Linked DNA regions of Rhodopseudomonas sp. BAL398. The main gene of each other region encodes a partner of the protein of the gene in region 2 in a complex. Links are inferred from orthologs where the notes say so. Each region holds a gene or a part of one and is shown on either strand. Other genes may lie near its edges. The genes, in order: RBJ75_RS07190 and dnaG.

Region 1 (15,450 bases), 4.1 Mb from region 2 along the record:
CGGGGAAATGGCGGACGATCACCGCGCGTTGCCGCAACGCGGCCGCCAATGCCGCGCCTTGATGCGCCGGATGTCGCGCGAACACGAAATTCGCCGCCGACGGCAGCACATCGAAGCCCAGCTGCGCGAGCCCGCGGTTGAGCCGCTCGCGGCCGTCGATGACGCAAGCGCGGCTGTGCTGGAAATAGGCTTCGTCCTCAAGCGAGGCGATGGCGCCGGCCTGGGCGGGGCGGCCCAGCGGATAGGAATTGAAGCTGTCCTTGACCCGGTTGAGCGCCTCGATCAGCGCGGCGTCGCCGATCGCGTAGCCGATCCGCAGTCCGGCCAGCGCCCGCGACTTCGACATGGTTTGCACCACCAGAAGGTTCGGATGCGAGGCGACCAGCGGAATCGCGGTTTCGGCGCCGAAATCCACATAGGCCTCGTCGATCACCACCGGTGCGTCAGGATGGTCGTCGAGCAGGGTGACGATCTCGGCCCGCGACAGCGCCACCCCGGTCGGCGCATTCGGATTGGGCATGATCAGCGCGCCGGCCGGGCGGCGATAATCGGCGATGCGGATCCGCATCGCCGGGTCGAGCGGCACGGTCTCGTAGGCGATGCCGAACAGCCGGCAATAGACCGGGTAGAAACTGTAGGTGATATCCGGAAACAGCAACGGCGCGTCATGCTTGAGCAGCGCGGCGAAGGCGTGGGCCAGCACCTCGTCGGAGCCGTTGCCGACGAAGACTTGTTCGGGGCGGACCCGGTGATAGGTCGCCAAGGCGGCCCGCAGCGCGGCGGCCTGCGGGTCCGGATATAGCCGCAGCGCGTCGCTGGCTTCGCCGCGAATCGCGTCCAGCACGCGCGGCGAGGGACCGAGTGGATTTTCATTGGTGTTGAGCTTGACCAGATCCGCCATGCGGGGCTGTTCGCCCGGCACATAAGGCTTCAGGTCGCGCGTCAAGCTGCTCCAGAACCGGCTCATGCTCTATCCAAATTGCTCAGAAGCGGCGGCGCGGCGGCGCCCCGTTGACGCGCAGGACCGCGGCGTCGGTTGTGAGACACAGGCGAGCCAAATGGCAATCCCTGGCTCGGCGATCTCTTTAGCAGCCGCGTCGCGTCGCCGAAACCCGAAGATCGAGACCAGCCTGACGCGCCGCGCCCGTCAATTGGCCGGCGACCAATGGGCGTTCCACAGCATGCTCAGCCCCGCCACGATCATGATCCCGTCCATCACCAGCCGGAACACCTCCGGCTCCAGCTTCAGCACGAAGCGCTTGGCGATGAAGGCGCCCAGCATCAGCGACGAGCCGGCGATCAGGCCCTTCAGGAGCACGTCCCAATCGAGCGCGCCGAATTGCTGGAACGTCACCGATTTGCTGACATAGAGCCCGAGCGAACTGGCCGCCTCGGTGCCGAGAAAGGCGCCGCGCGACAATCCGTAGAACAGGAACAGCGGCACGCTCAAAGGCCCGGTCGAGACCACGATGCCGGTGAGAAAGCCGATCACGGCGCCGCCGACCGCCAGATGCCACAGCGACAGCTTGAACTGGTGGCGCGCCAGCCAGTGCCGCACCGGCACCATCGCGATCAGGAATAGTCCGATCGCGACATCGACGCCGCGCGACGGCAGCACCAACAGGGTGCGGGCGCCGAGCGCGGCGGCCGGAATCCCGGTGACCGAATAGGCGGCGCAGGCGCGCCAGTCGACCTCGCGCAGCCACGCCAGAATCCGCGAGGCATTGGCCATCACCGCGGCCACCGCCATGATCGGCACCGCCTGCTTGGGCCCGAACTGATAGACCAGCACCGGCACCAGCATGATCGACGAGCCGGTGCCGACAATGCCGGACAGCGTGCCGGCGACGAGGCCGACCGCGAGGACAAAGATGAAATTCAAATCCGATGCCCCCGGCGGCAAGGTTGGCGACTCGGCCTTTGTCGAGTAGGCCACGGCGAATCTCAAGCTGGCCGGGCATGATGTTAATTTCAGGTGGATCGGCCGCGCCAGTTTGGCGTCGCGGAGCGGCCGCAATGTTAAAGCCGTGCGCGCATGCTGTCCCCAACCAAGAGGGAATGCCACGATGACGTCACGCGCCAACAAACCCGCCACGCCTGCCGCCCGCCATGACGATGCGTTTCCGTGGCTCGCCGCCACGATGCTGGCGATCGAGTCGTTCGAGGTGATTTGCCTGCGGACGATGAAATTGGCTGGCGGCGATCACGCCGCGTGTCGCGAGGCCAGCTTGATGGTCAATGAAAAGATCGACGCCAGTTTCGAGGCGATGGCCAGCATGCAGTCCGGCGCCAGCGCCGCCAGCATCGTCGATCGCTATCGCCAACACGTCGCCGCCAATGCTCGGCGGCTGCAGCCGGCCTGACCAACCTAGTTTTCCAGCAACACCGGAACATCGACAAGGAAGCGCGCGCCGCCATCGGCGCCGACGGCGACCTCCAGCCGGCCCTGAAGCTGCTGCACCAACCCCTTGACCACCTTGAATCCGAGGCTGCCGCGCGGCTGATCGATGTCGAAACCTATCGGCAGGCCGACGCCATGATCGGCGATTTCGAGATGGAGCCGGCCGTCGATTTCGTGGGCGATGACATCGATCACGCCAGCGCCGCCCGGATAGGCGTATTTCACCGCATTGGTGACCAGTTCGTTGACGATCAGGCCGAGCGGGATCGCGTGATCCGCCGCAATCAGCATCGCGTCGGCCTCACAACGCAGCGTGTGGCCGGACGAATTGCCCTGCAGATTGCCGCACAACTCGGACAGGAAGTCGGCGAGCTCGACATATCCCACCTTGCTGCCACGCCACAGATGATCGTGCACCTGGGCGATGGTGGCGACGCGTGAGCTGGCGTCCGCCAGCGCGTCCTGGACGGCCTGCGACGTCGCACTGCGGCCCTGGACCCGCAACAGGCTGACCACTGAGGTCAGGCTGTTCTTGACCCGATGGCTCATCTCGCGGGTCAACAGGGCCTGATGTTCCAGCGCGGACTGCAATTTGGCGTCGGCCTGCTGGCGCTCGATGGCGATGCCGAGCAGGCCGGCGAAGCCGTCGAGGAAATAGGCGTCGCCCTGGTCGAACTGGCCGATCTCGTCGCTGTCGACCTCGAGCACGCCGAAGGCGGCGGCGCCCTCGCCACCGCGGGTGATCAAGACGTTGATGGCGCGCTTGATGCCGTGATCGACGAGCAGACGCGGCGTGCGAAAGCGGGTCTCCGCCTGCAAATGGTTGGAGATCACCGCCTGGCCGGTCTGATAGGAAAAGCCGGCCGGCGAGTCGATATCGGCGCCGAGCGTCACTTCGCCGACCGTGCCGGGCGCCCAGCCGACGCCGGCGCGCACCAGCAGGCGGTCGGTCTCGGGGATATATTCGAGCACTTTGGCGAATGGGGTTTCCAGGCCTAGCGCACACAATTCGGTGGCGCGTTGCAGGATCTGCCCGAAATCGCGGGTCAGCAGAGCCTGGCGGGCGAATTCGCCGAGCAGCGATTGCTGCCGCAGCCGGTAGCGCAATTCATCGCTGCCACGAAGTTTCTCCGTGGCTGCTTGTGGCGCCTTGCCCGTCACCGGATCGTCTGACATCGAAAACCATTCTGAAGCGAGCGACACGCAACACGTTGGGACCTGCGCCATCGAGCGGGGCGCGGATCCAAGACAGACCAAATTGGCATTGCAACTCGGCGGAGGATGGACCGCACACCGGCTGCAAGCAACCCTCGGAGCGGTGATTCCGCATTTCGCATCTGACCGTCGCGCCGCGGCGGCTTTGCGGTACCGCCGCCAAAGCGATGCGGTTGGCGGTGGGCTTGGTTTGTGGAAATAATCACAGGGGCGAACCAGCAGGGCAGCGCAGGATGTGGTCGGACCAGCGACGGCGCAGAGAGAGGGCGACCGCGCGGCGACTCGCCGGGCAATTCGCCATGGGCGCGGCGCTGGGCACGGTGTTCGCGGTGCTGCTGCTGTGGCGCAACGGCTTCGGCCTGTCCGACATGATCGCGGCCAGCGTCGCGCCGCGCACGATTCAGGTGCTGTTCGTGATCGGCGTCGCCTTCCACTTCGCGCTGGGCGCGGCGCTGACCGCGTTCCTGATGGCTTCATCGGACGATTAGAGCATGATCCCGAAAAATGGATCCCGGTTTTCGGAAAAGATCATGCTCAAACAAGAAGCTAGAGCGGGATGACGATTCGAAGATAAGTCATCCTGCTCTAGCTGGCGGCGGTCTCGCCCTCGGGATGTTCCGCCGGCGTCACGGCGACGGCGTCGCCGCCCTTATAGACACGCGCATAGCGGCGCCCGAGGCTTGTCAGCACCTCATAGCCGATGGTGCCGAAATGGTGCGCCAGCTCGTCGACGGTAATGCCGTCGCCGATCAGCGTCGCCAGATGGCCACGGCGCGCGGCGTTGGCGGGCAGGTCGGTGATATCGACCGCCAGCAGGTCCATCGAGATCCGCCCCGCCACCGGGCAGCGTTTGCCGGCGATCACCACGTCGGCGCCGCGGGTGCCGTCGCTGCTGCCGCAGGCGCGGAAATAGCCGTCGGCATAGCCGGTGGCGATCACCGCCAGCCTGGTCGGCCGCCGCGCGGTCCAGGTCGCCCCATAACCGACGCTGTCGCCCTTTTCGACGTTGCGGACCTGCAGGATCTTGGCCTTGAGATCGACCACCGGCAGCATCGGATTGTCGGCCTCCGGCGTCGGATTGACGCCGTATAGCGCGACGCCCGGTCGCACCACATCGAAATGGAAGTGCGAGCCGAGAAAGATTCCGGAGGAGGCGGCGAGCGAGGCCGGTACCCCGGAAAACAGGCTGGCGATCTCGCGGAAGCTCGCGACCTGCTTGGCATTCAACGGGTGGTTGACGGTGTCGGCGCAGGCCAGATGGCTCAACACCAATGTGATGCCGTGATCGCCGGCATTGATGCGCGGCACGATGCCCTGCGCTTCGGTGATGGTGAGGCCGAGCCGGCTCATGCCGGTGTCGATATGGATCGCGGCGCCGCCGTTCCAGCCGGTGCGGCGGCAGAACACGTCCCATTCGGCCAGCTCGTAGAGGTCGCCGATCACCGGCTGACAATTGATCTGCGCGAACGCGTCGCCGCTGTTCTGCATGAAACCGCTGAGCACATAGACCGCCGCCGACGAGCTGATCGCCCGCACCGCGCGGGCCTCGTCGAGGGTGGCGACGAAGAAGGTCTTGCAGCTGGCATTGGCGAGCGCGCGGGTCACCGGGCCGATGCCGCAGCCATAGGCATTGGCCTTGACCACGGCGGCGCATTCGGCCGGAACCGCGGTCTTTTCCAGCTTGCGCCAGTTGGCGGCGATGGCGTCGAGGTCGATGGTGAGCAGGCCCGGAGAGGTGGCAATGGCGGCGGCCAGCGCCGCGGCCTGGTCGGCCTCGGCAGACACCGCGGCATCAGCCGCTATCGATTTCGCGTCATAGACGATGTTCATGCTGCACTTTACGCGGGGGCAGCGGGGCGTTCAACCGTGCCGCGGTATCAGTCGTGCGGCGCGGGGAGATGGCTGTCCTGCGCCAGATCGCTGAAGCGGGTGAACTGGCCCTCGAACTGCAATTCGACCGTGCCGGTCGGACCGTGACGCTGCTTGCCGATGATGACTTCGGCCTTGCCGTGCACCAGCGACATGTCGAGCTGCCATTTTTCGTATTCCGGCGTGCCGATCCGCGGCTCTTTGTTCTGCAGATAGTATTCCTCGCGGTAGACGAACATCACCACGTCGGCGTCCTGCTCGATCGATCCGGATTCGCGCAGATCCGACAATTGCGGACGCTTGTCGTCGCGGCTTTCGACCTGACGCGACAGCTGCGACAGTCCGATCACCGGAACGTTGAGCTCCTTGGCCAGCGCCTTCAGGCTGGTGGTGATTTCGGTGACTTCCTGGACGCGGTTGTCGGAGCGTTTGCCGGAGCCCTGCAGCAGCTGGATATAGTCGACGATGATCAGGTCGAGACCCTTCTGCCGCTTCAGCCGCCGCGCCCGCGCGGTCAGCTGCGAGATCGACAAGCCGCCGGTTTCGTCGACATAGAGCGGCAGCGATTGCAGCTCGATCGAATAATCCCGGATCTTGTCGAAATCGGACTCCGAAATGCCGCCGCGCCGGATCTTCGAGGAGGCGATCTCGGTCTGCTCGGCGAGAATACGGGTGGCGAGCTGTTCGGCCGACATTTCGCAGGAGAAGAAGCCGACGATGCCGCCATTGACGGTCTTGCTGGTGCCGTCGGCCTGCAGCTCGGCGCGATGCGCCCGGGCGACGTTATAGGCGATGTTGGTGGCGAGCGCGGTCTTGCCCATGCCGGGGCGGCCAGCCACGATGATCAGATCGGACGATTGCAGCCCGCCCATCTTGTCGTCGAGGTCGCGCAGCCCGGTGGCGACGCCCGACAGCTTGCCGTCTCGCTGGAACGCCTTGGCCGCCATGTCGACCGCGATGGTGAGCGCCTGGGAAAAGCGCTGGAAACCGCCGTCATAGCGTCCGGATTCGGCGAGCTCATAGAGCCTGCGCTCGGCGTCCTCGATCTGGGCCTTGGGCGCGAAATCGACCGGGGCGTCGAAGGCGACATTGACCATGTCGGTGCCGATCCCGATCAGGTCGCGGCGCAGCGCCAGCTCGTAGATGGTGCGGCCGTAATCATGGGCGTTGATGATGGTGGTGGCTTCGGCGGCGAGGCGGGCCAGATATTGCCCGACCGTCATGCCGCCCAGATCGGTGTCGGCGGCGACGAAAGTCTTCAGCGTGACCGGGGTCGCGACCTTGCCGGCGCGGATGATGCTGGAGGCGGTCTCGAAGATGGTCTGGTGGATCGGCTCGAAGAAATGCCGCGGCTCGAGAAAGTCGGAGACCCGGTAAAACGCGTCATTATTGACCAGAATGGCGCCGAGCACGCTCTGTTCGGCCTCGATATTGTGCGGGGCCGTCCGGTAGGCCGGAGTTCCCGGATCGGGGGAGAGCTTGAGAACGTTGGAATCGGAGGCGACCATGGAGCGTGCTTGTTCTCTGGATATGGCGGTTGCGGGCGCGACTAAGCACCTCTGCGCGCAGAGGCGAAAGCGCGAACCCTCCTTATGCCCGATTCACACAATCCAAAGGGTTAAACCTGTGCGAGCGGACGCAATTGCCTTGACCAAGTTTCGGGCGAATCGCCGGCGCTCCTCGGCCGCAACGCGCTCCGGACCGGGGTGAACCTGCGCGGGCGCAGCGCAGACCAACGCCGAACCGGCCGATCCAGTCAGATCAGCAGCAGAAATATCAGACCGAGCAGGCAGGAGGCGAAACCGACCGCGATCAGCGCGTAATCGATGGCAAAATCCTTCCGGATCTGGTCCAGGGATTTGGTGGATCTCTCGGTGAGGGCGACGAATCTCTTGGTCATTGCGATGAATCTCTTGGTTAAAAATGTCTGGGCGAGGAATGGACCTCTTGGTCAGGAAATGCGTTTACGTCTGATGCCCAGGTGGCACCGTGAGCAAAATCACATAAAAAACCGATAGTCCCGCTAACGCTGCGGGAACGCAGGGGTGCCATAGAAGTGGGGTCAGAGACACAACGGAGCGTATAATGGCGCGGCACATTCAGCAACCGAATTGGCGTTCCGGAGCCGGCGAGGAATGCGCGTGGCTACGCCGGCTGATCGATTCGTTGGAATGGGTCGCGCGCGCCGATATCAGGACGACGCCCTGCGATCCCGCGGTCCTGATGGCCGCGCGGACGCATCTCGCCGGTTCGGTCGAGCAGCGGGTTCACGCCGCGCCGGCTCAGGTCTTGCTCACTCGCCCGCCATTTGCAGTCGTGGTCGCTGGCCGCGCTCGATCCCGCGCAGCCGCGCTTCCTCGCGCATGATGTAATCGCGGGTGATCGGCACCACGCCCTGGCGTTTGCTGATCTGAATCTGGAACACCATGGTGTTTTGTTTGCGGAATGCCATTTCGGAGCAGGCGAGATAAAACTCCCACATTCTGACGAACCGCGCGTCGTAGAGTTTTTCGGCTTCCTCTTCCCGTGCCAGGAAGCGCTCGCGCCAAGCCTTCAGCGTCTCGGCATAATGCAGCCGTAGAATTTCGATGTCGCATACCAGCAGTCCGGCCCGCTCGATCGCCGGCAGCACCTCGGACAGCGCCGGCAGATAGCCACCGGGGAAGATGTATTTTCCGATCCACGGATTGGTGATGCCGGGGCCTTCGGAGCGGCCGATCGCGTGCAGAAGCATCACGCCGTCGTCGTCGAGCAGCTCGGCGCAGCGCTTGAAATAGGTGTCGTAATGGGCGATGCCGACATGCTCGAACATCCCGACCGAGACGATGCGGTCGAACGGGCCGGGGATGTCGCGGTAGTCCTGCAGCAGAAATTGCGCCGACCCGCTGTTCAGGCCCTTTTCGGCGGCGCGGGCATTCGAGGCCTGCAATTGCTCTTGCGACAGGGTGATGCCGGTGACGTCGGCCGCGCAGCTTTCCGCCAGATAGAGACCGAGCCCGCCCCATCCCGAACCGATGTCGAGCACGCGGTGACTGGGCGCGAGCAGCAGCTTGGCGGCGACGTGACGCTTTTTGGCGAGCTGGGCATCGTCGAGCGTGGCGTCGGGGCTGTCAAAATAAGCGCAGCTATATTGCTTGTCGGCGTCGAGAAACAGGCCGTAGAGCCGGCCGTCGAGGTCGTAATGATGCGCGACATTGTGCTTGGCGCGCCGCCGCGGATTGAATTGCATCAGATCGCGCACCAGGTAGCGGATCCACCATTGCGCTCTGGCCCAGCGCGGCGCCATGTCGGGCTGGTCCATGGCGATTGCGAGTACGTCGGCGATCGATCCGCGCTCGACTACGAAGTCGCCGTCCATATAGATTTCGCCGAACGCCAGTTCGGGGTCGGTCACAAAGCGGCGCTGGGCTGATGCGGTCAGGAATCTGACGGCGACTTGATCGCCGGTGCCGTCGCCGCAGCTAAACGAATTGCCCCCGGCGGTGGTGAACAGGATATTTCCGCGGCGGATGTATCGACTCAACAAGAAACGCAACAGGCGGTCCATCGCTAGCACCCAGTGACCAATTTCAATCCGTCATTCGACCGGTTCCGACGATCCAACGCGGTAAATTGTCACTGGTTGCTCAAACATTCGAGCTAAAAATCGCGGTCCGCAATGCAGCAGCCGCAGGGCTGGGATGAGCGCGCAACATTCGCGACGCTGCATCATCTGTCCGCTTCCATTCATTTCACAATCGGCTAAAAGGTGACCGCCGCAGCCACGGCGATTTCCGCATCTGGAGGATTTTATGTCGACCCGAGCGCTCAGTTCAGCGGCGGTGGTGCTTCTGATTGGCACCTTGCTGGCATTGCAGACCGAGGCGCAGGCCCAGAATCTCGAGGCCGGCAAGAGCGCCGGCCAGATCTTCGCGGGGTCCTGCACTGCATGCCACAAGAGCCCTCGGGGCCTGCTCAAGACGGTCCCGCCGGGTTCGTTGACGTCGTTCCTGCGTCAGCATTACACCACCAGCAGCAATATGGCCGGGTTGCTCAGCGGCTATCTGATTTCCAATGGCGCGACCGACAAGCGCTACGGGGACGAGCCGGCCAGAGAGCGGCGCGAGGAGAGAGCGGCAAAGCCCGAATCCAGGCCGGAGCCGGTTCAGGCCGAGGAGCGTCCGCGCCGCCGGCAGCGGCCCGCTGTCCAGGAAACCGCCAAGCCGGACACCGCGACGGAGAGCGAGCGCGAGGCGGCGACGTCGGAGCCGGACAAGCCGGCCGCCCACAGCAAGCGCAAACGTGGTCACAAAGGCAAGCGGCATCCGGAAGCGCCCGCCGCCGAGGCCGCCAAAGAGACGTCAAAGAAGCCCACGACGGAATCGGCGAAGGATTCCGCCAAGAGCGAGTCGCGCAAGGACGAGCCCGCCAAAACCGAAACTGCCAAACCCGGGGCGCCGAGCGAAGACACCGCGAAGACTGGCGAGACGAAATCCGACGAGGCCAAAGACGGCGCCAAGGGTGCGGCCCAGCCCGAAGCCAAGCCGGCGCGGTCCAAGTCTGAGGACGCCAAGTCTGAGGACGCCAAGTCTGAGGACGCCAAGTCTGAGGACGCCAAGTCCGAGGCGAAGTCTGATGCGGCCAAGACCGCGTCCCCCAAGACCGACGCCAGTAAGACCGACGTGCCCAAGGCGGATGGCGGCAAGGCTGGCGATGAAAAGGCTGGCGATGACAAGGCTGACGCTGACAAGGCTGCTGCCAGCAAGGACGCTGTGCCGTTGCGGGCCGATCCGGTTCCGCCGGTGACGCCGGCTCCGGTGGAAAATGCCGTCGCGCCGGCGCAGACGACCCCACCGGCACCCCCGGCGGCTTCGCCGAAAGCGACGGAAACCAGGACTGAAACCAAGACGGAAAAGAAGTCGGACGCGCCCGCGGCGGACGATGCGCCGGCTACAACTGAATCCAGCCCAGCGCCGGCGGCCACGAATGTTGTGCCGGCGCCTGCGGGGCCGGTGCCGCCGAGTTCGCGGTAGACGCGGGCGGTAGCCTCAAACGAAATAGCCCGGCCTTGCGGCCGGGCTATTTTATTTAATCTGATGAAGATCTTGCGGCCTATTCCTCGGTGTTGGCTTCAGCTTCGTCGTCGCGGTTCTGAGCGTCGGGGTCGAAGAATTCGCCGGCCGCGGCCAAGGCCTCGGCTGCCGCGTCCTGATCTTCCTTGCGGCTCGAGATATCCTCGCCGCGGTTGATCCGCTCGGCCTCGTCGGCGCTGCGCGCGACCGTCACCGACACTTCGACCTCGACTTCCGGATGCACCGCGATGGCGATCTTGTGCTTGCCGATGGTCTTGATCGGCGCGTCGAGCATCACCTGGCTGCGGCTGATCATGACGCCGTCGCTCTCGAAGGCCGTCATGATGTCGCGCACCGAGACCGAGCCGAACAGCTGGCCGGTTTCCGAGGCCTGCCGCAGCACCACGACGTTGCGGTCGGTGATCTTCTCGGCGACCTTGGTGGCTTCTTCCTTGGCCTGCAGATTGCGGGCCTCGAGATCGGCCTTCATGTGTTCGAATTTATCGCGGTTGCCGGCGGTGGCGCGCAACGCCTTGCCGCGCGGCAGCAGGAAATTGCGGGCGTAACCGTCCTTGACGTGGACCAGTTCGCCCATCTGGCCAAGCTTGGCGACGCGCTCCAATAGAATGACTTCCATATTGTTCTCCTCGTGGGTTGGTTGGAATGTTGGGAAAGCGTGGTTGGACAAGTCCGATGTTCAGACCGGCGAAGGCGGCGGTGGTGGCCGGAGGACGTTGCGATGGCGCAGCCCCAGCACTGCGTCGGCGATGCCGAGCGCGACCATCGCCAGCACCGGCCAGCCGAACACCATCACCAAGGCGTAGGTCGAACTGAGGACGAAGGTGCGGTGACGGATCGGCAGTGTCAGCGTGTGCAGCGCAGCAAAACCCGCCAGCGCATAGGCGATCGTCAGCGCCGCGGTTGAAGTCTGCCCGAACATCGCCGGCAGCCCGTCGAGAAAGCACAGTGCGATCGCGGCCGACAGCACCGCCAGCGTCATCGGCGGCAGTTCGGTCGCTTTCAAATCGGGCCACGGCCGATGCAGCCGTCCCGAGATCCTGGCGATCTTGGCGGCGAGGAATAGGTTGAGCGTCAACATCATCGTCGCCACGATCGCCGCGGCGGCCGGGGCGACGACCGCCATTGCGCCGGCCAGCTTGGCGATGTCGGCAATGTCAGCGGCGTCAGTGGCGTCGCGGGCGCCCAACATGCGCTGCAAGCCGCCGCGCAGCGCGCTCGTGATCGTTGCGGCGTCGGTGCCGAGGGTGAACAGCGCGGCCATCGTGGTCAAGGCGGCGAAGCCGGCGATCCAGGCGACGAGGCGGCCGACCGGATACCATTCGGTGACGGTCGTCGGCTGCGGCGCCGAATCATTGCCCGAGGCTGCCGGCGCAGGCAGCTGCCGCGCGAGCAGGGCGACGTGGCCGAGCAAGCAGGCCGGCAATACGACGGTCACGGCAAAGGTAATGAAATAGGGTATGCCGAAAAGGGCGCCAAGGCTGATGCCGGCAACCAGCCCGCCAACCACCGCGCCGGTGGTCCCCCATCCCAGCGCCGCGACCAGCAAGGGCAGCGGGGCGAGATAGAACAGCAGCAGCGACACCAGCGCGCCCGAGATGATCGAGGCGAACATCAGCGCCGAAGCGCAACCGGCCGCGAGGGCGATCAGGATTGGCATCATCAGCTGTCCCGCTCCCTTCGAGCGGTTAGAGGTCTTGGGACCCCAACCATCGGCGCGCGGACGACCCGGACGCCTTATGACTGAAAACAAACGACTGAAAGACAAGTCCCGCGGCGCGAACGCCGCGGGACCGGCCGTGTTAGCGAATCACGTAGGGGAGCAGACCGAGGAAGCGCGAGCGCTTGATGGCGCGCGCGAGTTCACGCTGCTTCTTGGCGGAGACGGCGGTGATGCGGCTCGGCACGATCTTGCCGCGCTCGGAGACGTAACGCATCAGCAGCTTGGAATCCTTGTAGTCGATCTTCGGCGCATTCGCACCCGTGAACGGGCATGTCTTGCGACGACGGAAAAACGGACGGCGGGCACCTGCTTCAGCCATGATTCTTACTCCTCAACCGATGCGGCAGCGGGGGCGTCGGCGTCTTCACGCGGACGTCGCGGACCACGATCACCACGGAAGCCGCCGCCTTCGCGATCGCCGCCACGGAAGCCACCGCCTTCGCGGTCGCCACGGAAGCCGCCGCCACGGTCGTCGCGATCACGATCGCGATCGGCCTTGCGCATCATCGCCGACGGGCCTTCCTCGTGCTCTTCGACCCGAATGGTGATGTAGCGAATCACGTCCTCGTTGATGCGTTCTTGGCGCTCGATCTCGGCGACCACCGCGGAGGGGCCGTCGATGTTGAGGAGCACGAAATGCGCCTTGCGATTCTTGTTCATGCGATAGGTCAGGGAGCGGACGCCCCAGTTTTCCATCTTCACGACCTTGCCGCCGAGACCTTCGATCACGCCGGTAATCTGGGTTGTCAGTTCTTCCACCTGCTGGGTGCTCGCATCCTGACGCGCGAGAAAAACATGCTCATAAAGAGGCATGGCTGTCCTTTCCAAGGTTAGCGCTGATCCTGGCGGCAAGCCCTTCGAGACCTTCGGAAAGGACTCGGAATGCTCAGAAGGCGGAAGCACGGGACGACGGGCCAACTGGCCCTGCCGCATCAAATCGCCATACAGATTGAATTTGCAGGTGAAATTGATGAGACCGTCCGTTCAGCTCCCGGCCGGGATCTGCGGATGCGCGGGTTATAGGGGGTTTTGACGAATTGGCAAGCGTTGGCCGCAGATCAGCGCGGCCAGCCGTCGCCCGGGCAATTTCGCCGGCAGCTGATCAGCCCGGCTGATCAGATATGATAGCCGGGTTCCGCAGGCTTCTCGGTGCGGCGGGCCATTCCGAGGTCGGCGTCGGGCTCGGGAACAAGTTCCACGGTCTCGACGGACCAGGTGCCGTGAGCGACGTGGACGCCCTTGCCGCGGCGTTTGGCTGCGTACATGGCGCTGTCGGCCGCGCGCAATAATTCATCGGCGGTGACGCCATCCTGCGGGAAGCAGGCGCTGCCGATGGTGATCCCGACATTGAGAGGCGTGCCGAGGCCGAGGTCGAAGGGCTCGGTGATGCGGGCGATGATTCGGCGCGCATAGGCTTCGGCTTCGGCCGGCGCTGCACCCGGCAGGATGGTGACGAATTCATCGCCGCCGATGCGGAAGATGACGTCGTCGTCACGAACGACATCGCGCAACCGGTCCGCGACGCAAACCAGGACGGCGTCGCCAGCCGCGTGGCCGTACTCGTCATTGATCTTTTTGAAGCCGTCGAGATCGAGCCAGAACACCGTGAACGGCTTGCGGCCGGTTCGGGATGCCAAGACCTTCTTGTCGAGCAATTGGGCCAGCCGTTTGCTTTTCATCATCCGGTTGGGCAGGCCGGTCAGGGCGTCGTAGCTCGCCAGCCGAAGGTTCTTGCTCTCGGAGAGCAGCAAATCGAGGAGGATTTGGTAGTTCTCCAGCAAAATGACCACCACGCCGATCCCGTAGATCGGAAACAGCGCGGCCACGATGTGCAAATGGGGAATCGGCGAGAAGATCGTGGCCAGGGCGAAGGGCGTCACCAGGATGACGATCTGCGCAATTCCAAACCGCGGCGTTCCCGCGTTGCGAGAGGAAATCCCGCCCGCCAGCCCCGCGACCGCCATGCCGGCGAGCAAGGTCAGTGCCGGAACGCCCGACAGCACGCACATCGCGCAGCCAACCGCAAAGGTCGTCGACCAGATAAGAGCGAGAATGATCGGCGACGAGGTATCGCCGTCGCGGCCCGATGCCGTCGCCCTTTGCAGGGCGACCACGGAGACCATCCTGCCGACGTCGAGCAGTAGTTCGATCCCCAACCAGACGTAAGCCCAAACGGCTCCTGTCAGGTAAGCGGCAAAGCCAACGGTCAGTGTGGTTCCGACGATCGCCAGCACAAGCGTCCGCAGCTTGGTCTGGCCCTGCAGGAGCAATTTCTTGGCGATCGGCTGTGGCTGCGGCTGAGGCCCGCAAACCAGCCATCTGCTCAAGCGGTTTGATCGCCATCGCTGATCTGCTGTTGCAGCAGAATGCCGATGGTCGTTCGTTGCATTGTTCATGTTCAAATTCAAGGAGGCGCCATTCGAATGATGTCATCCAATAACGACGCGAATGTCGAAAGGGTTTTAAGAATTATCCGCAATTGCGGGCCAGGGTAAATTTTCTCTGGCAGCGAATCGGCTGATCGGCTGTTGTGCCGCGGCTTTCCATAAAGGCCGGTTGCGCTCGCGATGGCGGTGCCATCGTCCAGAATGGCGGCGGGGCTGCTATGGCGTCCGGCCTCAGTCCAGCTTGACATTGCCGGGCCGGGCGGTGTCTTTCGGCGCACTTTAGTGACATTCAGGGGCGCAGATGACCGCAGCATTTACCTTTCCGGGGCAAGGTTCCCAGACGGTCGGCATGGGCAGGGCGCTGGCCGAGGCATTTCCGGCGGCGCGCGCGGTGTTCGACGAGGTCGACGCGGCTCTCGGCGAGAAACTGACCGCGATTATTTGGGATGGCCCGGCCGAAACGCTGCAATTGACCGAAAATGCCCAGCCGGCGCTGATGGCAGTGTCGCTGGCGACGTTACGCGTGTTGGAGACCGAGGCCGGGTTTTCGGTCGGCCGCGATGCCGCATTCGTCGCCGGGCATTCGCTCGGGGAATATTCAGCGCTGGCGGCCGCAGGCAGCCTGACCATCACCGATGCCGCGCGATTGCTGCGGACCCGGGGGCGGGCGATGCAGAAGGCGGTCCCGGTCGGGGTCGGCGCGATGGCGGCGTTGCTCGGGCTCGACTACGAGGCGGCGGTCGCTATCGCAGACGAGGCCGCGCAAGGTGAGGTCTGCCAGGCCGC
Region 2 (15,561 bases):
ATCGACATGATGTCCTCGATCTGCTCCGGCGAGGTGGTGTCGGACGGCAGCACGTCATTGAGCTGATCGAAAGTGACAAAGCCGCGCTTCTTGGCCTGCTTGATCATCTTCTTGACGGCGGCATCGGACAGGTCCAGCAACGGCGACGGCGCGTCAGCGGAGTCCTTTTCCGGCGCGTCCACGGCCTTGTCGTCCTTGTCTTTCACCTGCAGCGTCTTTGCCTTGCTGGCCATTCAATGCTCCTGAAACGCGCTCACGCAGGAAGCGTCGCCGCCCCCGCCATTCAACTCTTCGATCAAACTCGACGCGGAAAGGGCGGCGCATGACTTCGCCACCCGATATGATCTCGCTGGTTCTAACTCTCGTCGCGGCCTTGTACCGGAAGGCCCTTAACTCCAGATTAACCCTATTTCTGCAGCCAAATCCGGGGTTTGGCGAGTCATTTAACCGCTCCCGGCGATCCCGTCCGCAGCTTTCGACTCACATGCTGCGCTGGAACCGGCCGGATGATTCGCCAAATCCCTCGATCAGCGCCTCGGTTCCGTCCACTTCGGACAGCCGCGCCTTGACGTCGAGCAACCAAGCATTGTTGGCCTCGCTGCCGTCCTCGCCCAAAGCCAACTCGGCATCCTTCAATTCTCTAAGTAAGGAGTGGGATTGTCGATGCAAGGCAACAAGTTGATGCCAGGTCGAAAGAACATCCTCGCGCGCCGCGTTGGGCTGCGCGCCCCACACCGCATGGGTCGTGATCGCCTGCTCAACCCGTTGCAATTGCTCGGATAAACCCGCCTTGACGAGATCGGAGCGGATTTTTTCGGCGAAATCGGCGGCGGCCTCGCCGTGATGGTGGTCATTGGCGAAGGCGGCGATGATCCCGGCGCGCAGCCGGTGCGCCTCCGGATGCGCCAGTTCCAGCGCGGCAATTTCCTCGAGATGGTCGTGCAGCAGCCAGGGATGGTTGAGCAGCGTCTGCAGGATCAGCGCCTCGCGGCGCGACATCGCGCTGCGCTGGCCGCGCATGATCGGGCTATTGGCGAGGAACGGGCTGGCGACCTGGTAGGGCGCGCGGTTGATGGTCTGGCTGCCGGCCGCGCCCTGGCCGCGCCGCGGCTCGATTCGGCCCGCCGCGCCGGGCGTAAAGGTGGTGCGCGGCTGAAACCGGCGCCCCGAATCACCGCCGAATCCGCCGCCGAACCCGCTTTGCCCGCGGAAACCGCCGCCAAAGCCGCCGCGACCGCCATAGCCGCCCGGCGGCGCGAAGGCCAGCCGCAGCCGCTCGGTCAGATCCTGGCGATAATACCGTCGGACCACCTCGTCCTGGATGCCCGCCGCCAGCGCATTGATCCGCGCCTCCAGCGCCGCGCGCCGCTCCGGGGTGGCGAATACGCCGCCCTCGATCTCGCGGGTCCACAATAGATCGGCCAGGCCACGCGCCGCGCCGATCACCTCCTCGACCGCCAGCCGGCCGCCGGAGCGCGCCAGATCGTCGGGGTCCTGGCCCTCGGGCAATAGCGCGAAACGCAGGCTCTTGCCGGGCTTGAGATGCGGCAGCGCCAGATCGGCGGCGCGAAACGCCGCCTTCTGCCCGGCCTTGTCGCCGTCGAAGCACAGGATCGGCTCGTCGGCCATCTTCCACAGCAGCGCCAGCTGGTTTTCGGTCAGCGCGGTGCCGAGCGGCGCCACCGTGGCGGCAAAGCCGACGCCGACCATGGCGATGACGTCGACATAGCCCTCGACCACGATCAGCGGCGCGCCGTCATGGGCAGCCTTCCGCGCCGCCTGCAGATTGTAGAGATTGTCGCCCTTGTGAAACAGCGGGGTCTCGGGCGAGTTCAGATACTTCGCCGCGACGTCCTTTTCCAGCGCGCGACCGCCAAAGGCGATGACGCGGCCGCGGATGTCGGTGATCGGAAACATCACCCGGTCGCGGAATTTGTCGAACGGCACCGGGATGTCGTCGCCGGCCACCAGCAGCCCGGCCTCGACCATGTCCTCGACCGGAATCCCGGCCTTGCCGAGATGCTCCTTGAGCGCGAAGCGCTCGGCGCCCGCATAGCCGACGCGGAATTTCAGCTGCGCCGCCTGGGTCATCGCGCGGTCGGCGAGATAGCCGCGCGCCCGCGCGCCAGCCCGCGACGCCAGATTGTCGGCGAAATAGCTCGCCGCCAGTTCCATCACGTCATACAGCGTCTTGCGGTGCTGCTCGTGCCGCGCGGCATCGGGCGAAGCCACCGGCAGCGCCAGGCCAGCCATCGCGGCCAGCCTCTCCACCGCTTCGGGAAAGCCGACGCCCTCGGTCAGCATCACGAAGTCGAAAATGCTGCCGTTCTTGCCGGAGGAGAAGTCGAACCAGGCCTGCTTTTCGTCATTGACGAAGAAGGACGGCGATTTTTCCTGCTGGAACGGCGACAGCCCCTTCCACTCCCGCCCCGCCTTCTTCAGTTTGACGCGGCGGCCGACCACGTCCGAGACCGGAAGCCGGGCGCGGATTTCGTCGAGAAATTGCGGCGTGAAGCGCATGGCGCGAGTTTACTTCGATTCGTGAGGGAGCGCGGCAGACCGCCAACCGACCATGGATATAGGGTTGCGGCCGGGAAATACGATGGCGAGGCCGGTTATGCCGGTTATCCACAGGGGGCAGCGCGTCTTGATTCGTTTGCTCAACGACCTTCTGGCGCCGATGGCCCACGCGACAGCCTCGGCCTGATCACTATCCCCGCCTTGCCGCTGTCGTCAAAGGCGCGCTCGGCCGGCGCCGGGTCGCAATCCTCCATGCCGTATTCATCGAAGATATGCTCGACCACAGCATAGGGCGGACCGTTGTACCAGGCAGGGTCATGATCGAGATCGAGCCGGATGGCCGCGATGACGCGCGAGCCGACATCTGTGCACCGCCAGCGGCCGCTTGCGGTCATGAACTCCATTCCGATTCTGAACTCCGAATGATCCATCGTTGCCTCCAACGAGAGTGAGCTTTCGACGAAGGAATGTAGCACAACCTGCGCTTGTTTGATCTGGCGCATTGCGGTGCAGCAAAACTGGTTCTCCATTGCGGCACAACTTCAATGTCGAACGATGTCGAGGGAGATTCGGACCATCCAGGCAGGGCTCGCTTTGCGGCCGTTCCCACGGGACTAGGCCGCGCCAGACTCACAGGAGCGGGACCATGGCAATCTGCAATCAATGCCACACGCTGATGACGCCGCTGGGCGCCGAGGCCTTTGATGGCGTCTATGAAATTCATTCCTGGCTGTGTACGGCCTGCGGCCACGAGCTCGATATCGCGATGGCCTGCGTCGAGACCTATGATTTTCCAAGCTTCTGCCTGACCGAGCCGGACGATCCGGACTGGCTGGCGCTGCTGCCGCTGGCCTTGAACGCCCAGCTCGAGTCGCGGGCAATGCAGGCGCACTGAGCGATCCGCCGGCGCGGCGATCGAGCGCCCTGCCCCGGACGCCGTGTCGGCATGGCGAGGAGCGCTTGCGACGAAGCAATCCAGTCTGTGCCTGGCGCCCCTGGATTGCTTCGCGGTCGGACGGCGCGATGCGCCGTCCTCGGCTCGCAATGACGGATGATACCAAAGGCGTTTGGCTTCGACTCATCCACGCGTCATGGCCGGGCTTGTCCCGGCCATCCACGTCTATGATCCAGCACGACTTCCAGGCTTGGATGCCAAGCACAAGGCCGGGCATGACAAGCGACAGGCCGTGCCCTTTGGGATGAGCTATGATTGCTCCAGCTCGAAGCGGCCGGAGGCGATCAGCGGCAGATGGGCGACTGGCCAATTGTAGAGGTAGGTCCAGGCCTCGGTCGACGCCACGGCGAGCGCCTCGCCTGCCCGCTCGCCGCCGTCGCCCAGCGTGACCGGACAGACCTCGCGGCGATATTCGGCGGGCGCGGGATCGTTGGGGCCGCAGCCTTCATAGTCGTCGAGCTGCGCCAGCAATGCGTGCGGCTGATGCAGCCGGAACAACTCGCCCCACACCAGATCGGCACCATTCGCCGATGTCACCAGTCCCGGATAGTGCCGCGCCAGATAGAGCCGGCCGCGCGCGCAGGCGGTGCCGAGATAGTCCGCATGACCCGACAACAGCCGGGCCATCGGATGGTCGAAGCCGCGCATCAAGGTGCCATAGACGAACAGACGATCCAGCATCGTGCCCCGCTGAAGGATGGATTGGGGGCTGTCCTATACTAGGCGAATTCGGCCTTGTCATTGCGCGGGACCGTCGCCGTGTCGCTCGCCGCCATATCGCTCGACGTCATGGCGTGGCGTAGCGCATTGCCGTCGTCGGCCACCGACAGCACCTTGATATTGACCTCCATGCCGATGAAATCATCGGCCTCGCCGAGATAGGAGCCGTGCAGCGGGATCGCCTGCCGCGGATCGCGCGCCACCGCGACGCGCACCAGATCGCGGCTGCCGATAATGCCGTTGGTGGGATCGAATTCGATCCAGCCGGCGGCGGGCAGATAGACCTGGACCCAGGCGTGGGTCGAGCCGCCGCCGACATGGCCGCGGTCGCCATGCACGAACAGATAGCCGGAGACGAAGCGCGCCGCGATGCCGAGCCGGCGCAGCGCCTCGATCATCAGCAGCGCGAAGTCGCGGCAGGTGCCGGTCCCGGTCTGCAGCGTGTCGAGCGGGTGCTGGGTGCCGTGGGCGTGACGCTTGCGATAGGTGAAGGCGGCGCGGATGCCGTGGGTCATGCCGCTGAGAATATTGAAGGTCGGGGTCGGGCCTTCGGCGTCGAGGAAATTCCGCGCCCAGGCCGACAATTCGCCGTCGGGATCGCCATATTGCGGCCGGATGAACTCGACCAGATCGGGGAACTCGTCGTCTTCATAGAGAAACGGATAGAAATAGGCGCGATCCTGCGCGGTCAGGGCGAAATCCTCGGTCGGATTGTGCTCCACCGTCGCGGTCGAGCGGAAGCTCAGCGTGGTGGCACGCTCGTCGAAAGTGGCGATCGCGACGCTGTTGCCGAACACGTCATGGATCCAGCGCAGCGACATCGGCTCCGGGGAAATATCCAGCTGGCCGGCCAGCATCCGCAGATCATGGCCGTCGCGCGGCCGCAGCATGATGCGATGCTCACCGAACGCGACCGGGCGGGCATAGCGATATTCGGTGTTGTGATGGATCGTCAGCAACGGCATTTGCAGGGCATTCAGGCTGCGTATTCAGGACGAATACTATTCGTGACGTGACTTTAGGCACTGGTCTCTATACCGATGCCGGCTCGAACGGATGCGATTTCGACAGGCACGGGCACAGATGAGCGGCGCACGCGACCCACAACGACGTCTTGGAACGCTGGATGTTCCGGTGATCGAGAAAAACCCCGGCGGGGCCTCGCCGTTCCTGCTGACCTGCGACCATTATGGGCGGGTGATTCCGCCGGAACTGGACGATCTCGGCCTGCCGGAAAGCGAGCTTGCGCGCCATATTGCCTGGGATATCGGGATCGCCGGCGTCGCCGAGCGGCTGTCGGAGCTGCTGGGCGCCCATCTGATCGCGCAGCGTTATTCGCGGCTGGTGATCGATTGCAACCGGCCGCCCGAAGCGGCGAGTTCAATTCCGGTGATCAGCGAAGCGACCAGCGTTCCGGGCAATCAGGGCCTGACGCCGGCGGCGGCCGAGCAGCGGCGCCGGCTGATTTTCGATCCCTACCACCAGCGCATCGCGCAGGCGATCGACGCCCGGCTCAAAGCGGGGCAGCCGACCCTGCTGGTGGCGCTGCACAGCTTCACCCCGGTCTATGCCGGCATCGCGCGGCCCTGGCATATCGGCACGCTGTATCATCGCGACACCGTGCTGCCGCCGCTGCTGCTGGCGGCGCTGCGCGCCGAGGCCGACCTGGTGGTCGGCGACAACGAGCCCTATGCGGTCGACGACGCCACCGACTACACCATTCCGGTGCATGGCGAACAACGCGGCCTGCCCAATAGCGGCCTGGAGATCAGGCAGGATCTGATCACGGAGCAAGCCGGCCAGATCGAATGGGCCCAGCGTCTGGCGCGGGCGCTGCGCGGCATCGCGGCGACGCTGTCAGGAGATGACTGCGCCGCCTCGCATTGAGGCGCGCGCTCAGCGCGCCCGCGACAGCGCCAGCCAGAGGCCGCCGCCGATCATGAAGCCGCCGGAGATCCGCGACAGCAGCCTGGTGCGTCGCGCCGAAAAGAAGGTGCGCGCCCGGCCGGCCAGCACCGCATAGGCCGCATCGGTGACGCCAGTGATCGCCATGAAAATCGCGCCAAGCAGCGCGACTTGCGGAAGATGCGGCCGGTTCATGTCGACGAATTGCGGAATGAAGGCGCCGAAGAACACCAGCACCTTGGGATTGCTGAGCAGCACCACCAGGCCCTGCAGGAAAAACCCGCCGCGCGGCGGCGGCGGCGGCGCGCCGGCATCGGCCAGCGCATGGACCGGCGCCCGGATCAGCGCGATGCCGAGCCAGACCAGATAGGCGGCGCCGAGAAAGCGCACCCAGTCGAACCAATAGCCCATCGTCGCCATCAGCGTGGTCAGCCCGACAGCGACCAACGCGATTACCACGCCGAGCCCGAGCTGGGCGCCGGCGATATTGGTCAATGCCGCTCTTGTGCCGTGCCGCAACCCGTTGGCGATCACCAGCGTCACCACGGGGCCAGGCAACAGCGCCAGCGCGACGCAGGCGGCGACATAAGTGAGATAGAGCTGGAGCGACATGTTGAGACTCGCGGCTGATCGGGACCGCGTCGATAAAGCACGATCGCTGCAGCAACGGAAGCCCGACGTCGCGCACCCAAGGCCGTCATTGTGCGTTGGGCAATGGCACTGCCGAGCCTCATGGTGAGGAGCGCGCCGCTTGGCGCGCGTCTCGAACCATGAGGCGCGGCACAGCCTCATCCTTCGAGACGCGGCCAAGTGGCCGCTCCTCAGGATGAGGCTTCGCGATGCGGCCAAGCGGCCGCTCCTCACAGCCTGACCGAAAAAGTGATGAACAAACGAGGCCTTCAACGCCGTCATTGCGAGGAGCTGTTGCGACGAAGCAATCCAGTCTGTGCTTGATGCCCCTGGATTGCTTCGCCGTCGGACGGCGCGATGCGCCGTCCTCGGCTCGCAATGACGAAATCCTTCTTCTTCAGTCAGACTCGCAGAACGAGCCTTCGAGACGCCGCCAAGCCGCTTTTCCGGTTCGGTTCCCGGCTTGGGCTATCGACCTCAATTGCGCGATGCCGCGCGCGGCATCGTCGCCACATTGTCGTTGCCGGTTTCGGGGAGCGTCTCCGGCATCTCGGCCGCAACGGGCACCACGAGCTTGCGGTAGAGATGCCAGGTGGCGTGGCCGAGAATCGGCAGCGTCACCACCAGCCCGAGGAAATAGGGCAGCGCCGAGATCGCCAACAGCAGCACGATGGTCGCGGCCCAGCCGATCATCGGCAGCGGGCTCATCACCACCGCGCGGACGCTGGTCACCATCGCGGTGACGAAGTCGACGTCGCGATCGAGCAGCAGCGGGAACGAGACCACGGTCAGCGAGAACAGCACCAACGCCAGCGCCGCGCCGACACAATTGCCGACCGCGAGGAACACCAGCCCCTCATTGGTGGTCAGCACCACCGAGATGAACTGCTGCAGGCTGGTGAAGGAGGCGCTGATGCCGAGGAACAGCGCGATCAGCAGCCGGACCTGATACATCCAGATCACGAACAGAAACAGCGTCACGAACGCCATCCAGCCGAGTTCGCCGCGGCTGCGCATCAACCCGATCAAATGCGGGATCGACGGCCTTTTGCCCTGCTCGCGCTGGCGGCTGACTTCATAAAGCCCGAGTGCCACGAACGGCCCGAGCAGCGCGAAGCCGGCGCCGAGAGGATAGGCCAGATACACCATATGCAAGGCGGTCAGACAGGCCAGGATCAGCATCCCGCCGGCGGCGTAGATCGCGCCGAACGCCAGCCCGTAGAGGGGCGCGGCCTGGAAATCACGCAGGCCCTGACCCAACGCATCCGCGATGTCGGCGATCGTGATCTGCCGCACGACGGGATCAACCTTACCGGAGATCGACATGGTCGCTCCTCCCCTGTTGGTGGTTGTTCATTATTAGTTGCGGCTATTAAGAACCGCGTCGCGGCGGACGTCAATCGGATTGCGCGCGCAAGCGCCGCGCCAGCCGGCTAACTACGCGGGCTCACATTGCGCTGCAGCATGGCGTTGAGCCGCAGCCCGCGCTGATGCTGATCTGCAAACCGGGGCCGCGGCTCCGCAGCGCACCACGTCGCAAGCGCGGCGCGCTTCACTGCATCCGCACACATATTGCTGGCAGCCACACCCAGCCATGCAGCACGGCTGAAGCTGCACTGCACAACGCGGCGGAACCAGCGACCAACCCGATTGTTTTCGTTTCTTGGAATTCGGTTCCAGATCGATGGTGAGGCACATGAGCACGGCTGACGTGACGTCAAGCATGGCTGAAAAGGCTGACGGCGGCCACGACAGCTCTTTCGCGCGCAATCCGCAGCGGATCGACGGGGTCAAATCGGAACCGAGATCGGAGTCGGAATCCACCTCGAAGTCAGAGGCCACAGTGGAGGCGCGGTCGAAGCCGGCGCCCCCGGAACAGCGCCAAGACGCTCCGAGCGAGCCGCCGCAAACCCCGACCAAGGGCGGGCTCAGGGCCACCATTGGCCGGCACCCGACGGCGACGATCGTCCTCGCGGTCCTGCTCGTCGCCGGCATCGCGGCGGGGATCGCCTGGTATCTGCACGCGCGGCACTACGAGAGCAGTGACGACGCCTTCATCGATTCGCGCCCGGTGCTGATCAGCCCGCAGGTCTCCGGCGCGATCGTCGGGGTCAATGTCACCGACAATCAGGTGGTGAAGACCGGCGACCTGCTCGCCAAGATCGATCCGCGTGACTACCAGGCCGCGGTCGATCAGGCGGCGGCGCAGATCCGCCAGGCGCAGGCGTCGATCGACGACACCGAGGCGCAGATTCAGGCGCAGAAAGCGCAGATCGATCAGGCCACCAAGCAGGTGCAGGAGGCGCAGGCGGCGCTCGACTTCGCCCGCGACGAGAACCAGCGCTATCAGCAGCTGGTGAAGAACGGTGCCGGCACGGTGCAGCGCGCGCAGCAGGCCGAATCCGACTTCACCAGCAAGCAGGCGGCGCTCGATGCCGCGATGGCCGCCAAAGTCGCGGCGACCCGGCAGGTCGACGTGCTGCGCGCCAAGCGAGAACAGGCGCAGGCGCAACTCAAGGCCGCGCAGGCGCAGAAGGAACAGGCGGACGCCAATCTGCAGCGCACCGAATTGCGCGCGCCGACCGACGGCCGCATCGCCAAACTGACCGGCGCCGTCGGCGCGCTGGCGGCGCCCGGCCAAGCCATCATGGTGCTGGTGCCGCTCGAGGTCTGGGTGACGGCGAATTTCAAGGAGACCCAGCTCGAATTGATGAAAGTGGGCCAGCCCGTCGATATTCACATCGACGCCTATGACCGTTCTTTTCCGGGCCACGTCAACAGCATCCAGGCCGGCAGCGGCACCGCCTTCAGCCTGCTGCCCGCCGAGAATGCCACCGGCAATTACGTCAAGGTGGTGCAGCGCGTGCCGGTGAAGATCACCTTCGACCAGCGCCCCGACGTGGCACTCGGCCCCGGCATGTCGGTGGTGCCCACCGTCACCGTGCGGCCGTGAGCGCGCCGCGATGGCAAGCGAGCAAGGAGAATACGGCACCAATCCCTGGCTGATCGCGGTGCTGGTCTCGGTCGCGACCTTCATGGAGGTGCTCGACACCACCATCGCCAATGTGGCGCTGCGCTACATCTCCGGCGGCCTCGCGGTGTCGAGCGACGAGGCCTCATGGGTGGTCACCACCTATCTGGTGGCGAATTCGATCGTGCTGTGCGCCTCGGGCTGGATCGCCGAAATGTTCGGCCGCAAGAACTTCTTCCTGGCCTGCATCACGCTGTTCACCGTCAGCTCGCTGTTATGCGGCATGGCCTGGGACCTGCAGTCGCTGCTGGTGTTCCGCATCCTGCAGGGCCTGGCTGGCGGCGGCATGACGCCGGTGGCGCAATCGATCCTGGCGGCGGCATTTCCGCCGGCCAAGCGCGGTCAGGGTTTTGCGCTCTACGGCATCGCCGTGGTGGTGGCGCCGGTGGTCGGGCCGACGCTGGGCGGCTGGCTCAGTGACAATCTGTCGTGGCACTGGTGCTTCCTGATCAATGTGCCGGTCGGCGTGATGTCGCTGATCCTGATCTATCTGATCATTCCGGCTTCCGAACAGCAGAAGAAAGCCCGCGCCGAATTGTGGGCCAAGGGGCCGAATTTCGACTTCATCGGCTTCATCCTGGTCGCGGTGTTTCTCGGCGCGCTGGAAGTGGTGCTCGATCGCGGCCAGATCGACGGCTGGTTCGACTCGAGTTTCATCGTCACCTTCTCGGCGCTGTCGCTGACCGGGCTGGTGCTGTTCGTGCCCTGGGAGCTGCACCGCGACAAGCCGCTGATCGACATCCGGATGCTGGCGGGGCGGCAGTTCGGCACCTGCTTTGCGATCATGCTGGCGACCGGCGCTTTGCTGATCGCCACCACCCAGATCCTGCCGCAACTGTTACAGGAGCGCTACGGCTACACCGCGACGCTGGCCGGGCTGGTGATTTCGCCGGGCGGCCTCGTCACCATGGTGATGATGGTGGTCGTCGGCCGGCTCAGCGCGATCCAGCCGCGCTGGCTGATCGCGGCCGGCGCCTGCATCTGCGTCGGCGCGATGGCCGATCTGCTGCGGCTGTCGCCGAACGCCGATTATTGGTACTTCGCGATGTCGCGGATCTATCTCGGCCTCGGCCTGCCGCTGATCTTCATCCCGATCACCACCGCGTCCTATGACGGCATTCCGGCGAACAAGACCGACCAGGCCTCGGCGATGATCAATCTGGCGCGCAATTTCGGCGGCTCGATCGGGGTCTCAATCAGCCAGACCGTGCTGGCGCAGCGCGAACAGTTTCACCACAGCCGGCTGGCCGAGCACATCGGCGCCTGGAATCCGTTCTTCCACGACACGCTCAACGGCATCCAGAACTATCTGAAGAGCCAGAACGCCACCGGCGATAATGCCGGCGCAGCAATGGCGGTGATCGGCCGCATCGTCGAGAACCAGTCGGCGCTGCTGGCCTATATCGACGTCTTCGTGGCGCTGGCCTGCATCGCCCTGCTGATGGTGCCGCTGGCGCTGTCGCTGCGCACCGTCGACCGCAGCGCCAAGCCGGCGATGGGGCATTGAGCACGTGCCCCGGACGCGGTGCAACGCGCCGCGCTTGCGGCGTGGTGCGCCGCAGAGCCGGGGCCCCGGTTGGCGCTGGAAGCGGGGTCCCGGTTCTGCGGAGCAGCGCAATGCGCTGCACCGCGCCCGGGACGCGGTGCCCTCTGCAATGATGCAATGACGGCTTGAGCGCTCAGGCGGTCAGCGCGGCCTTCACCAGGCCGCTGGCCGTGCCGAAATCCATCTGGCCGGCATATTTCGCCTTCAGCGCGCCGATCACCTTGCCCATGTCCTTGATGCCGGCGGCGCCGGTGTCAGCGATGGTTACGGCAATCGCGGCCTTGACCTCGTCCTCGGACATCTGCTGCGGCAGATAGGCGGAGATGATGGCGATCTCGGCACGTTCCTGGTCGGCCAGTTCGGCGCGGCCGCCCTTGTCGTAGAGCTCGACCGATTCCTGGCGCTGCTTGATCATCTTCTGCAGCACGCTCAGGATCTCGCCATCGGTCAAGGGCGGCTTGCCCTGGCCGCGCACCTCGATGTCGGCATTCTTGATGGTCGAATTCACCATCCGCAGGGTCGACAGCTTGCGCTCGTCCTTGGCCCGCATCGCGTCCTTGACCGCGTTGTTGATATTTTCGCGCAGCATCTCAATCTCCTCGGTTCGACGGACGGTCGATCGCAGGCTTGCCCCGTCATTGCGAGGAGCTGTTGCGACGAAGCAATCCAGTTCGGATGTGCGGCCCTGGATTGCTTCGCTCAGCGGCTGGCGCTTCGCGCCATCCGCTGGCTCGCAATGACGTCTAAATCGTCGGGGCTTGATTTAGGCGCTCTGGACCTCGGAAACAACTCAGTTGGTCAGCCAGTCCAGCAGCGCCTCGGTCACCGCCGCCGGCCGCTCGATCTGCGACAGGTGCCCGCATTCCGGCACGATCACCAATTTGGCGCCGGAAATCCCTTCGGCGATCTCGACCGACAGCGCGTTGGACAGGGTGTTGTCCTGATCGCCGCTCAGCACCAGGGTCGGGCAACGGATCTGAGCCAGCGTGGGCCGCGAATCCGGCCGCCCCATGATGGCGACGAGTTGCCGGGCGAAGGCCTCGGGGCCGACATCGTCGGCCATCGCATAGATGACACGGCGCAGCTCGGCGTCGTCGACGCGCGACGGATGCACGAAGCCGGCGACCATGCTGGCGATCCCGTCGCTGTAGCCGCCGCCCTGGATGCGGGCGATCATGGCGCCGCGGCGCTCCTTGGCGGCGTCGTCATCGGGACGCGCCTGGGTGTTGAGCAGCGCCAGCCGCGCCACCCGCTCCGGCGCCTGCCGCATGATCTCGAAGGCGATATAGCCGCCCATCGAATGGCCGGCGAGCGCGAAACGCGGCGGCGCCTCGGCCAGGATCCGCGCCGCGATGGCCGCGATACTGTCGTCGCGGATGTGATTGGCAACGCTCACCGGGCCGTGGCGCCATAGCGCCGGCAGCAACGGGGCATAGATCCGCGGCGAGCCGCCCAGGCCCGGAACCAGCAGAATCGGCAGTGAATCGGTCATGAATCCTCCCAACCCGGCGGCGAATTCGCCGTCCGGCGCGGCGCCGACCCTAATTGCCTGGCCTATCCTGTCAAATTTCGACAAACCCCGGTGAATCGCCGGCTTCCGGCTTTGACGGCGCCCGATGCGACGACTATGTAATGCGCTCATGACGAACTCAGAAACCAATCCCGCCTGGCCGGACCACAAGCCGACCGCGCTGCTCGTGCTTGCCGATGGCACCGTATTCGAAGGCTTCGGCCTCGGCGCGGAAGGCTACGCGGTCGGCGAAGTCTGTTTCAACACCGCGATGACCGGTTATGAGGAAATCCTCACCGACCCGTCCTATGCCGGGCAGTTGATCACCTTCACCTTCCCGCATATCGGCAATGTCGGCACCAATGACGACGACATCGAAACGGTGAACATGGCGGCGACGCCGGGCGCCCGCGGCGTGATTCTGCGCGCCGCGATCACCGACCCGTCGAATTACCGCTCGTCGCGCCATCTCGACGCCTGGCTGCGCGCCCGCGGCATCATCGGCCTGTCCGGCATCGACACCCGCGCGCTGACCGCGCTGATCCGCGGCAAGGGCATGCCCAATGCGGTGATCGCCCATGCCGCCGACGGCAAGTTCGATCTGCACGCGCTGAATGAAGAAGCCCGCGAATGGCCCGGCCTCGAAGGCATGGACCTGGTGCCGCTGGTGACCTCCGGCCAGCGCTTTGGCTGGGACGAAACGCCGTGGATCTGGAACGAAGGCTTCGGCCGCCAGGATCAGCCGGAATTCAACGTCGTGGCGATCGATTACGGCATCAAGCGCAACATCCTGCGGCTGCTGGCCGGCGAAGGCTGCAAGGTCACCGTGGTGCCGGCGACGACGTCGGCCGAAGACATCATGGCGCTGAAGCCGGACGGCGTATTCCTGTCGAACGGCCCCGGCGATCCTGCGGCGACCGGCAAATATGCGGTGCCGGTGATCCAGCAGGTGATCGCCTCCGGCGTGCCGACCTTCGGGATCTGTCTCGGCCACCAGATGCTCGGCCTCGCGCTCGGCGGCAAGACCGTGAAGATGCATCAGGGCCATCACGGCGCCAACCATCCGGTCAAGGACATCACCACCGGCAAGGTCGAGATCACCTCGATGAATCACGGTTTTGCGGTCGACAAGACCACCCTGCCCGCCAATGTCACCCAGACCCATGTCTCGCTGTTCGACGACAGCAATTGCGGCATCGCGCTGGCCGACAAGCCGGTGTTCTCGGTGCAGTATCACCCGGAAGCCTCGCCAGGCCCGCGCGACTCGCATTATCTGTTCCGGCGCTTCGCCGAATTAATGCGGGCCAACAAGAGCGCGGCATAGGCCGTCGCTGCACGGCGTCTCAATCCAATCCGGCGCTGTCATTCCGGGGCGCGAGCAGCGATAGCTGGGCGCGAACCAGGAATCTCGCGGCCGGTCATCACCCATCTTCCTGCAGCAGGATTCCGGGTTCGCTCGCCTGACGGCTCGCGCCCCGGAATGACGTTCGGTTGGCGAACAGGCTGCGTCGGATCACGCCGCGCCAACGGCAGCGCGCGCCCCTCCCCCTTGCGGGGAGGGGTTGGGGGTGGGGGTCTGCGGCGCAGTGCATCACGTTCAACTCCCCGCACGCCAGCATCGTCCATAACAGACGCGCCAGTTTCCGCGGCACCCCCACCCCCGCCCCCTCCCCGCAAGGGGGAGGGGAGAACAGCGGCGAATTTTTGCGCTGGCGTGACGCCGGGTTTTTCGTATGATGCCCGTCATCTTAACGACCGGAGCATATGCCGATGGATGACCGCCCCCGCCCCACCGTCAGCTATGGCGTCACCCCCACCCAAATCATGGCGTCGATGCCGGGGCTCGATTTCGTGCGCGCCATTTTCGAGGGCCGATTGCCGGCGCCGCCGATCATGCAGACGATCGAGCCGTTCGACAGCAGCGCCGAGTCCGGCGTGGTGGTGATGCATTCGGTGCCGGGGATGCGGCACTACAATCCGATCGGCTCGGTCCATGGCGGCTATGCGGCGACCCTGCTGGATTCGGCGATGGGCCTGGCGGTGCATTCGATGCTGGCGCCGGGCCAAGGCTACACCACGCTGGAATTCAAGGTCAGCTTCATCAGGGGCATGAGCGCCGACAGCGGCGCGGTGCGCACCGAGGGCCGAACCCTCAATGTTGGCCGCCGCGCCGCCACCGCCGAGGCCCGCATCACCGACGCCAAGGGCCGGCTGCTGGCGCATGCCACCACCACATGTCTGGTGTTCGAGATTCCGGGAACATCATCGCCAACTTGACGTTGAATCCAGCAACATATTGACAAAGCTGGAGTTCCCATGTCGCTGACGCGCGACCAGATCAAGCCGCTGACCTTCGTCTTCGAGGATGATGGTCTGGTTCCCAACAACCCGCTGCCGCTGATCATCTATAAGCGCGCGGTCGATGTCGGGCGCGGCCATCCCGAACAGGCCATCGAGAGCATCTTCAATCGCAATGGCTGGGCCGCGCTGTGGCGCAACGGCATCTTCGATTATCTGCATTACCACGCCACGGTGCACGAAGCCCTTGGCGTCGCGCGCGGCCGCGCTTTGGTGCTGTTCGGCGGCGAGCGCGGCGAGGCAATCGAGCTCAACCCCGGAGATGTCGCGATCTTGCCGGCCGGCACCGGGCACAAATCACTGTTCTCGAGCCATGATTTTTCCGTGGTCGGCGCCTATCCGCCCGGCAATACGATGCAGGTGACGCGGCCGACGCCGGACAATTA

The links.
Region 1: the proteins of dnaG (region 2) and RBJ75_RS07190 are in contact, whole or in part, in a crystal structure (PDB 2R6A), measured with the Geobacillus stearothermophilus proteins. The link is inferred for Rhodopseudomonas sp. BAL398 from one-to-one orthologs. Residues at the interface, in WP_049624496.1 of Geobacillus stearothermophilus: Lys456, Leu457, Leu458, Pro459, Ala460, Asn463, Ala464, Leu467, Leu535, Leu536, Ile537, Ala538, Gln544, Glu545, Asp548, Tyr549, His552; in WP_033016901.1 of Geobacillus stearothermophilus: Ser13, Glu15, Ala16, Gln18, Glu91, Leu92, Asp94, Ala95, Val96, Pro97, Thr98, Ala99, Ala100, Asn101, Tyr104, Tyr105, Ile108.

The regions. Positions count from the first base shown.
Region 1 is NZ_CP133111.1:1,494,974-1,510,423, reverse strand. What follows is about bases 4,744-7,558. They hold RBJ75_RS07190 (replicative DNA helicase), read right to left. Parts: upstream 6,994-7,558; coding sequence 5,494-6,993; downstream 4,744-5,493. Other genes in these bases: RBJ75_RS07185 (hypothetical protein), read right to left, coding at 7,242-7,385; alr (alanine racemase), read right to left, coding at 4,744-5,446. In the rest of the region: hisC (histidinol-phosphate transaminase), read right to left, coding at 1-967; RBJ75_RS07215 (sulfite exporter TauE/SafE family protein), read right to left, coding at 1,148-1,882; RBJ75_RS07210 (hypothetical protein), read left to right, coding at 2,067-2,363; RBJ75_RS07205 (sensor histidine kinase), read right to left, coding at 2,369-3,577; RBJ75_RS07200 (hypothetical protein), read left to right, coding at 3,916-4,104; more of alr, read right to left, coding at 4,202-4,743; RBJ75_RS07180 (SAM-dependent methyltransferase), read right to left, coding at 7,779-9,032; RBJ75_RS07175 (hypothetical protein), read left to right, coding at 9,277-10,497; rplI (50S ribosomal protein L9), read right to left, coding at 10,577-11,173; RBJ75_RS07165 (hypothetical protein), read right to left, coding at 11,234-12,220; rpsR (30S ribosomal protein S18), read right to left, coding at 12,357-12,596; rpsF (30S ribosomal protein S6), read right to left, coding at 12,602-13,090; RBJ75_RS07150 (GGDEF domain-containing protein), read right to left, coding at 13,393-14,511; fabD (ACP S-malonyltransferase), read left to right, coding at 14,966-15,450. UniProt on the Escherichia coli protein: The main replicative DNA helicase, it participates in initiation and elongation during chromosome replication. Travels ahead of the DNA replisome, separating dsDNA into templates for DNA synthesis.
Region 2 is NZ_CP133111.1:5,546,326-5,561,886, reverse strand. The notes cover bases 1-2,926. They hold dnaG (DNA primase), read right to left. Parts: upstream 2,521-2,926; coding sequence 481-2,520; downstream 1-480. Other genes in these bases: RBJ75_RS26180 (hypothetical protein), read right to left, coding at 2,661-2,926; rpoD (RNA polymerase sigma factor RpoD), read right to left, coding at 1-233. Outside these bases: more of RBJ75_RS26180, read right to left, coding at 2,927-3,050; RBJ75_RS26175 (hypothetical protein), read left to right, coding at 3,167-3,415; RBJ75_RS26170 (gamma-glutamylcyclotransferase), read right to left, coding at 3,725-4,156; RBJ75_RS26165 (transglutaminase N-terminal domain-containing protein), read right to left, coding at 4,195-5,160; RBJ75_RS26160 (N-formylglutamate amidohydrolase), read left to right, coding at 5,279-6,082; RBJ75_RS26155 (LysE family translocator), read right to left, coding at 6,092-6,712; RBJ75_RS26150 (DUF2189 domain-containing protein), read right to left, coding at 7,208-8,056; RBJ75_RS26145 (HlyD family secretion protein), read left to right, coding at 8,427-9,683; RBJ75_RS26140 (DHA2 family efflux MFS transporter permease subunit), read left to right, coding at 9,694-11,268; RBJ75_RS26135 (GatB/YqeY domain-containing protein), read right to left, coding at 11,441-11,896; RBJ75_RS26130 (alpha/beta fold hydrolase), read right to left, coding at 12,098-12,799; carA (glutamine-hydrolyzing carbamoyl-phosphate synthase small subunit), read left to right, coding at 12,948-14,141; RBJ75_RS26120 (PaaI family thioesterase), read left to right, coding at 14,588-15,094; RBJ75_RS26115 (hypothetical protein), read left to right, coding at 15,134-15,561. UniProt on the Escherichia coli protein: RNA polymerase that catalyzes the synthesis of short RNA molecules used as primers for DNA polymerase during DNA replication.